One region of the Arthrobacter sp. TRD_SC_6 genome, then DNA from elsewhere that is predicted to be linked to it. Evidence: riboswitches for the same ligand, from Rfam matches in the RefSeq annotation. Region 1 holds a riboswitch; the other holds the start of a gene.
The links. Region 1 has a riboswitch for cyclic di-AMP ahead of ACWA1U_RS07300 (NlpC/P60 family protein). Riboswitches for the same ligand answer to the same signal wherever they lie in the genome.
Positions count from the first base shown of each region.

Region 2: linked by a shared signal. The riboswitch ahead of ACWA1U_RS13490 (LysM peptidoglycan-binding domain-containing protein) and the one ahead of ACWA1U_RS07300 (NlpC/P60 family protein) in region 1 are both predicted to bind cyclic di-AMP.

Region 1 covers NZ_CM143953.1:1,491,646-1,496,049, forward strand. Annotated here, with positions in the region: gene ACWA1U_RS07290 (metal-dependent transcriptional regulator) at 52-777, shown strand; cyclic di-AMP (ydaO/yuaA leader) riboswitch at 897-1,059, shown strand; gene ACWA1U_RS07295 (M23 family metallopeptidase) at 1,064-2,284, shown strand; cyclic di-AMP (ydaO/yuaA leader) riboswitch at 2,442-2,596, shown strand; gene ACWA1U_RS07300 (NlpC/P60 family protein) at 2,602-3,408, shown strand; gene ACWA1U_RS07305 (NlpC/P60 family protein) at 3,436-4,257, shown strand.
Region 2 covers NZ_CM143953.1:2,844,685-2,849,088, forward strand. Annotated here, with positions in the region: gene ACWA1U_RS13485 (NAD-dependent epimerase/dehydratase family protein) at 1-843, shown strand, start outside; gene ACWA1U_RS13490 (LysM peptidoglycan-binding domain-containing protein) at 906-1,793, opposite strand; cyclic di-AMP (ydaO/yuaA leader) riboswitch at 1,802-1,974, opposite strand; gene ACWA1U_RS13495 (YtxH domain-containing protein) at 2,104-2,385, opposite strand; gene mutM (bifunctional DNA-formamidopyrimidine glycosylase/DNA-(apurinic or apyrimidinic site) lyase) at 2,474-3,517, opposite strand; gene rnc (ribonuclease III) at 3,581-4,321, opposite strand; gene rpmF (50S ribosomal protein L32) at 4,379-4,404, opposite strand, start outside.

The DNA.
Region 1 (4,404 bases):
AGCCGTGCAATCGACGCTAAACCCGCACCAGGGCCTAGGAGCTGAACCCGCATGACGGACCTCATCGACACAACCGAGATGTATTTGCGGACCATTCTGGAACTGGAAGAGGAAAACATCGTCGCGCTGCGGGCTCGCATCGCAGAGCGCCTGCGGCACTCGGGACCAACTGTCTCCCAGACAATCGGCCGGATGGAACGCGACGGCCTTGTCATTGTCACCGGAGACCGACACTTGGAACTGACTGAACTCGGGCGGCGCAAGGCCACTGAAGTGATGCGCAAGCACCGGCTGGCTGAGCGATTGCTCTCCGATGTCATTGGCCTTGACTGGGCGTACGTGCACGATGAAGCGTGCCGCTGGGAGCACGTCATGAGTGAGCGCGTGGAGCGCCGGCTCTATGAGTTGCTTGGACAGCCGAAGGAGTCCCCATACGGCAACCCGATTCCCGGCTTGGAGGCAATTGGCGGGGAGCCCTCTGAACAGCCCATGCCAGGCGTCCTCAGCCTGACGCAGGCGATGGCCACCTACAGTGCGGGCTCGGCGGTCACGCTCAAGCGCCTTGCCGAGCCGATTCAGGTGGACCCCGAATTGCTGATGCAACTCGATGAAGGCGGCTTGCGCCCCGGGGCTTCGTTAAGCCTGGAAGTGGTTGGCGACTACGTGTCTGTGCGTGTGCCGGGCGTGCAGGGAGCGCTTGAATTGCCACCGGAGGTAGCCTCGCATGTCTTCGTATCCGTTCAAGAGGCGCCTGTCACTTCTTCCGGCCTCCGCTGAATAGGCGCAGGTTATCCACAGTTTGGTAACGGAATGATCACTTCTGCGTTGCCTGCTCTATAGTGGAAAACTGACGCTGATACTTCGGCGTTACCCAATCCGCTTGCCTAGCCCTGTCTGCGGATTGCGTGCTGAGACTTATTGACAGGGGCGGAGGACCCACCAGTGGTCACCTGATTTGGTGGCCTTGGGGTGAAGCTCAAAAGGATGTATCTGGCTGAGCCGAGTTTTCTCATACTCGAATCCGACAGCTAACTTCGCAGGCAGCAAATGAGAAAGGGTTTCCTTGTCTAACACCGCTACTGGGCGCCGCCGTGCCAGTGCCCCGGTTGCTGAAGTGCGGCCACGCGACGCCCACCGGCGTGAACGCGCGGCACGGGTAGCTGCCGACCAGGCAACGTCTCTGGCCTCCACTGCTGTATCTTCCGCCGCGATGCCAGCCACCTCCGCCGAGCGCCGCCGTGCCCTCGCCGAACGCGCCGTCACGCTCGCTGCGTTGGAACCCGGGGTCGAGAATGCGCTGGAACTCTTCGCAGCAACTCCCACCGGGCAGGCCTCCATCGAGCCCGTTCAGGCGTCCCTCCCCAGGCCTGCGGCCACCATCGCCCGGCCACCTGCACCCGTTGTCCCGCCACGAAACGCTATGCCCGCTGCTAAGTCCAGCGCCGCTGCGTCCTTCATTGATGCCCCTGAGGTCATAGTGCAGGCCACGGACTGCACGGTCGTTGTCCCACTGAGCCGCCGCGCCGCCCGCAACGGCTACACCGCTCCCGCCACCGGAATGTTGCCAAGGGACGCGCAGCGCCGTGAGCGCCGCCGTCGTGCCGTTACTGCGCGTCGCGATATCTCCTTCACTGGGTTGAGCCAGAAGGTGGCCATAGCTGCTGCGGCGTCGGGCATGGTCCTGACAGTGGCAATCCCAACTACAGCAGCGGTTGGACCAACCGACCTGCAGCAGGCCTCCCAATCCGAGCCAGTTGCCGAAGCGCCGATCCAGGCCGCAATGAGCGCCGAGGTTACCTTTGACCGCGCTGCCCTGCACGGCAGGTTCGACCCTGACGCAAAGCTCGCGGAGATCGTGGCTGCATCCGGAAGCAAGATCGTCGCGGCCGAGTCGAGGGGATCATTGGAGCCTCCCCTGGACAACGTGGTGATGACTTCACCCTTCGGAAACCGCATCAGCCCCATCACGGGCGCCGGCGAGCTCCACACCGGCCAGGACATGAGCGAGGCCTGCGGGACGTCCGTGAAGGCCGCTGCCGCGGGCACTGTGACGTTCGCTGGCTGGCATGGCTACGGCGGAGGCAACAGGGTAGTCGTTGAGCACGGTAACGGCTTGGAAACCACCTACAACCACCTCTCCGCAATGGACGTGACCGTGGGCCAGGCTGTCGGACGGGGCGAGGTCATTGCCCGGGTTGGCAGCACGGGCGCGTCGACCGGATGCCACCTCCACTTCGAGGTCATGATTGAGGGCCAAAACGTCGACCCGCTGGGCTGGCTGTAGCCACCGCACACCGTGTCCGGTTACGTTTCGTAACCTCAGACACACCGTTCCGTGATCGGAATGTGACATACCGACCGATCTGATGTACCGTTCAACTCGTGCCAAATCGTAGGGGGTTTGGCACTCTCGAGCAGATCGCCTAGCTCTGCCACTGCCCGAGGTCCGTTCGCAACAATCGCATGGCAGAGGCGGGGGAACCAATTGTGGGCTTCGCAAGAAGTCCTTGGGGTTAAGTCGCTGGATCATAATCCGCGGCCGGGTGACTCCCATCCGAATCCGACAGCTCACCTCGCAGGCGTAGGGAGAGGCAACTCAACGTGTCAAATAGCTCTGCGCTCGGACGCCATCGTGCGGTTCCGGCTCACACAAGCTCGCTCGCAGCAATTTCGAAGGCGGTTTCCTCGAACGCCGGATCAGTCGGACGGCAGGCAGCGGTCATCGTCGCAGCTTCCGGACTGGTCCTCACCGCCGGACTCCCGGCTCACGGTGCAGGTGAAGCACAGCGCTCCGCTCAGGCCGTGAAGACCCTGAGCACCGTCGAATCCACAATCGTCACCGCATCTGCTGATGCAACCGTGACCTTCGAGCGCGCAGCCGTTGCAGCCGTGGCAGCTCCGGTCGTCGAAGCGCCTCCTGAAGCGGCGCCGGTTGTCGCAGTTCAGGCCGAGGCTATCGAGGTAGCACCCGTTGCAGAACTCCAGGCCGCACCGGTTGCCGTTGAGGCAGCACCTGCAGTCGAGGTTGAGGCAGCACCCGCAGTCGAGGCCGAAGCAGCCCCCATCGAAGCTCCGGAGCCAGTCGAAGCACCTTCCGCCAGCGGAATCGGCGCAGCGCTCGTTGGATCGGCATACTCGCAGATCGGCGTTGCACAGGATTGCACCGCGATGGTCGAGAACGCTCTCCGCTCGATCGGCAAGTCGGTCGGCGACATCGCTCCGAGCGACTTCTTCGCTTTCGGATCGGTCGTTTCCAGTCCCGCTCCCGGTGACCTTGTTGTCTCGGGCGGCCACGTTGCCATCTACGTCGGCAACGGCCAGGTCATCAGCGGTGGCTTGAACGGCATGAACACCGGCCTGCACAGCCTGTCCGACCTCTCCGGCTACAGCTTCGTCCGCGTTAGCTAAGACCCGCAAGACCTGGAGCCACAGAATATGACCACGAACACCCGTGCCATCGCACGCCACCGCGCCGAAGTTCAGCGGTCGGCCCACTTCTCATCAATCGCCAGGGCTGTCAGCGACAACGCAGGCGGAGTAGGTCGCCAGGCGGTCGTAATCGCCGCAGCGTCCGGTCTGGTGCTGACCACCGGCGTCGCAGCTAACGCCGTCGAGCTTTCGGCAGAGCGCACCGCCGTAACCACCGCGTTGGAAGTTCAGGCGGTAACAGCGCCTATCCAGGCTTCCGTTGACGCTGAGGTGTCCTTCAACAAGACACCCGTGAAGGCTGTTGCGGCACCAATCGTCGCCACTCCCGCGGTGCAGCTGCAGGCTGACGAGATCGAGACATCGCCAGCCGTTGAGGCGGCGCCTGCCGTAACTGCTGAGCCTGCAGTATTTGAAGCCGCTCCAGTGGTGGAGGCTGAAGCAGAGGTTGTTGTAGCAGCAGCCGCTGAGCCTGCGCCTGTTGCTCCTGTAGTTTCTTCCGGAGTTGCTGCAACCATCGCCGCTGCTGCCCAGGCGCAGCTCGGAGTCACCCAGGATTGCACCCGCCTCGCGAGCAACGCCCTCGCAGCAGCTGGCATCAACTTCCACGGCTGGCCTGCTGGCTACCTCTCCCTCGGACGCACGGTCAGTGCAGCCGAAGCCATCCCCGGCGACCTTATCTACTACGCAGACGGCGGCATGGGCGCAGCCCACATCGCTGTGTACATCGGCGGCGGCCAGGCAGTGCACGGCGGCTTCAACGGTAACCAGACCGTTGTTGCTCCATCCCAGCTGGGATCCGGACCGGTGTTCATCCGCGTAGGCGGCTAGTACAGCGCATTCCCCTACACGTAGACAGAACCCCCAGCCAGTTTGGCTGGGGGTTCTGCTGTTCCTCGTCAAGCGGAAATTTTTCGTGGAGACGGGAACGGCGATTGACGGAACCTCGCAAAGACGGCTTACCCTTGCAGTGTCAAT
Region 2 (4,404 bases), 1.4 Mb from region 1:
CAGCTAAACGACCCTGAAGCCGCGCGGCGCGCGGTTGATGGCGTGGATGCGGTGATCCATCTGGCTGCGAAAGTTTCCTTCGCTGGTGACAGGGCAGATTTCGAACGCATCAACGTGCAGGGAACCCGGAGCCTGCTTGATGCAGCGCGCGCGGCCGGTGTCGGGCGGTTCGTCAACGTGTCCTCGCCCTCGGTTGCACACGCCGGGCACTCCCTAGTCGGCGCCGGCGCTCAGCCCGCTGACCCCGTCCGCGCGCGTGGTCATTACGCCGTCACCAAGGCCGCGGCGGAACTCCTGGCCCTCGCCCGGAATGATGACGGCGGCATGGCGGTCACCGCCGTGCGCCCGCACATCGTATGGGGCCCGGGTGACACGCAACTGGTCGAACGTGTGCTGACCCGGGCGCGTACCGGACGGCTTCCGTTGCTCGGGGGTGGAACGGCCCTGGTGGACACCACGTACATTGATAACGCTGCAGGTGGCATTGTCGCAGCGCTGGCCGCCATTGACCGGGTGAGGGGCCTTGCCCTGGTTATCACCAACGGTGAGCCGCGGCCGATTGGGGAACTGCTTGCCAGGATCTGCCTGGCCGGTGGGGTTCGGGCGCCACAGTTGTCCGTGCCCGCCTGGCTGGGACGAGCAGCCGGATCCGCTGTGGAGAAAGTGTGGCGCGGGGCTAACGCGGACGGCGAGCCCCCGATGACGCGCTTCCTTGCCGAACAGCTCTCCACCGCACACTGGTTCGACCAGCGGCAGACCCGTGACCTGCTTGGCTGGACGCCGGGAGTGAGCCTCGATGAAGGCTTTGCCCGCCTTGCCGCGCACTACGGCGGGCGGGTCTAGTCGGGATTGCATGCGAAAAGGGAGGACCAGTTTCCCGATCCTCCCTAGCCGCACTCTGATAATTAGACGCGCACGAAGAACGCTCCGGGCAGGTCACTCAGTGGGTGCTGCATGGTGAGGTTTGCACCGTTCATGCCGCTGCTGATGACCATTCCGCCGCCTGCGTAGACACCTACGTGACCACTGGTGATGACCAGGTCGCCTGGAGCAGGTGAACTTACCCGCGTGCCCAGCGAAGCGAACTGCATGGGTCCAAGATCTCCCGTGCCAAGTGCGATCTCGACCAGGCGGGTGCAGTCCTGGATAGCTCCGGCATTCAACTGGGCCTGTGCTGAGGCGAGAACACTTGCACCGGTGGCACTGCCTGCACTGTCAGCAACGGTGATGTTGCTTGAGGCGGTGGTGATTCCCATTGTGCTGGTGTCTGCGGGCGCTGGAGCCGGCGCGGGTGCCGGCACTGGCGCTGCCTGCACCCAGGTGTCCGCTTGAGGAGCGGCAGGAGCTGGTGCCGCTGCTGCGCTGCCGGAGAGGCTGATGACCTGACCGGGGTAGATGACGGAATCCCAGCCAAGGCCGTTGGCTGCGAATAACGCATCAAGGCTGACTCCGTAGTTCGAAGCGATGGCACCGAGGGTGTCACCGGAGCGCACCGTGTGGGTCGGCGCGCTTGCTGCCTGTGCGGCGGCCGGAGCCGGAGCGGCAGGTACTGGAGCTACCGCAGCCTGCACGGACACCTGCGCGGTGGCCTCAGCAGCCTGGAACGAGCCTTCTGAAGCAGTGGTGCCGGCACTTGCCGGCAGGGCTGCTCCGAACATGAGCCCCGACGCTGCCACAACGGCAGCGGCTGGACGGCCGACCGTTCCGGCGTGGGTGCTGACCGCTTTCGAAACGATCTGCATAGTGCTTGGGGAAGTTGCGCGGTGGCGCGCGATATGACGGTTTTTGGACACGGAAAGGGCCTCTCCCAGTGCCTGCGGAGTTAGCTGTCGGATTCGGATGGGAGCCACCCGGACGCGCGGAAAACTTTGCGTCTTTACCCCTAGGGCTTCGGGAATGAAGCCCGCTATCTGGTTCCCCCGCTCCTGTCGGATGTCTAGCGAACGGGCCCCCCGACAGCGACAGGATTAGGCAATCTGCCAGGAGGAAGCCGGGCTTAGGAACCCGGCTTGATATCAACGGTACATTCCATTGGTTGAAATGTCACGTTTTGATCACGAGCACAGCATGCTGTCAATTCGCTGCAAGAAGCCTCGACACAAACTAGATCTTGTACTGATCCGTGGAGTCCTTCGGCTTGTCTTCACTGCCGGAGCGGTGCATGGCTTCCTGCGCCTTCTTCAACGCCTGCTCCGCCTGTGCCTGCACCTCGGGAGCCTTGGCCTTCACAGCCTCGGTGGCGTCAGTCACCGTTTCCTGAACCTTCGGGTTGTTCCACAGATCTTTGGCCTTGACCTTGATCTGCTCGTAACTCGCGCGTCCTGCGCGGGCACCCAGCACGTAGCCTGCAGCCATACCAGCGGCGAAAACCAGCTTGTTCTTCATTGCATTGCTCCTGAGGTCTTGAGGCGTCTTTGAGGACATTCAATCAACGAACCTAGTCAGCTTACTTAGCTTTGTCACGTTTGGCGTGTCACCAGCGGCCGTTCCGGGGCCTAGGTTGGCATTGTGGACAGTAGTAGGACGAGCGGTTCATGAAGAGATCCCGGCGAATCCGGGATTCGAGGCCAGCTTCGGCGCAACGGCGGCATGGAAGGCCCTCCCTTCCGTAGGCGTTGAGCGAGCGTTCGAAGTACCCCGACGCACCGTTGACGTTGACGTACAGGGAGTCGAAACTTGTGCCGCCCGCCTCGAGAGCGCGCTCCATCACTGACCGGCAGGCGCCGATCAGCCGGACGACCTCGGGGCGGCGGATGGTGTCCGTGGCCCGCGCGTAATGAAGCCTGGCCGCCCACAGCGCTTCATCTGCGTAAATGTTGCCTACCCCGGAAACCAGTGTCTGGTCCAGGAGCGCGCGCTTCAAACCTGTCCTGCGCGTCTTCAGTCGTAGGAAGAAACCATCGAACGAGAACGCGGGATCCAGCGGGTCCCTGGCGATATGCGACGCAGCCAGCGGCACGAGCGCCTCGGGGAGCTCTCCCTGCCCGCCGGGCATACCGTCGGCAGTGGTAACCAGGTCCGTAACGAACAACCCGCCAAAAATGCGTTGGTCCACGAACCGAAGCTCCGAGGGAAGGGCGGCGCCCCCGGATACCTGCGAAAGCTGCAGCCGCACCTTGAGGTGCTTCTCATCCGGCTGCGCGGCGTCCTCGACCAGGAGTTGCCCACTCATTCCCAGATGCGCCATCAGGGCGACTCGGGCCCGGCCTGCTCCCCCAGGCTGCGACTCTTCCGGCCCCCAAGAATCCACGCCGGACGACAGCGGGACCTGGCTGGCGTCGTCGTCCTCGCCATCGTCGTAGTCCGAAGGTGCAGCCAAGGGCATCCAGAGGAACTTGCCGCGGCGCACCGCGTCGGTGATTGTCGCCCCCAAAAGGTTCCCGCGGAAGTCCTCCGCGCCAAGGGCGTGGCGACGGATGGAACGCGGGTCTATAACGTCAACCGCTTCGATGGTCCGGCCCCGCACCCAGCGGACGAGGCCGCGCCGTACCACCTCGACTTCGGGAAGCTCAGGCATCGCCGGAACTTCCAGGCGGAACTGACGACGTCAGTGTGGCCGTTGGAGTTAGCACTGCCGACGTCAGGGCTGGGAGCGGGAACCGGCCGGTTCGCCGGATCGAGGCTGAAGGGCGGTTGCTTCCTCAGTTATGCTGAGGAGCTTCCAGGAGGCGGCAGCGGCTTCCTGCTCGGCTTCTTTCTTGGACCGTCCGGCGCCGGACCCGTAGGTTGTGCCCCCGATGACGAGCACAGCCTCAAAGCGTCTGTCGTGATCGGGGCCGAAGCCGGTGACCCTGTAGTCGATAACGCCCATGCGTTCCGCGGCGGCGATCTCCTGGATGTTGGTTTTCCAGTCGGTCCCTGCGCCCAGCGCGGCGGCGTCTTCAAGGACGGGGCCAATGAGCCTCATGACCAGGCATCGCGCCGGTTCCATCCCGTTGCTGAGGTAGGTCGCGCCGATGACAGCTTCCATGGTGTCGGCGAGGATGGAGGACTTATCCCAACCGTTGGTAAGTTTCTCCCCCTGGCCCAAAAGGATGTGCGGCCCCAGCTCGATCCGGCGTGCAACGGCTGCAAGCGCACGGGTGCTGACGACGGCGGAACGACGCTTGGCGAGCTCACCCTCGGACAGGCCGGGGTTGTCGCGGTAGAGGGCATCCGTTACGGACAGGCCGAGCACCGCGTCACCGAGGAACTCGAGGCGCTCATTGGTGGGGATACCGCCCTGCTCGTAGGCATACGAGCGGTGCGTGAGGGCAAGACGAAGCGTCCCGGCATCAATGATGACGCCGAGACGCTTCGAAAGATCTTCTATATTTTCCACGCCAGGCGACGCTTCCGATCAATGCTGCGGGCGCCGGAGAACCGGCACGTGCAGCAATTAGACGTCGGCGACCTTGCGGCCCT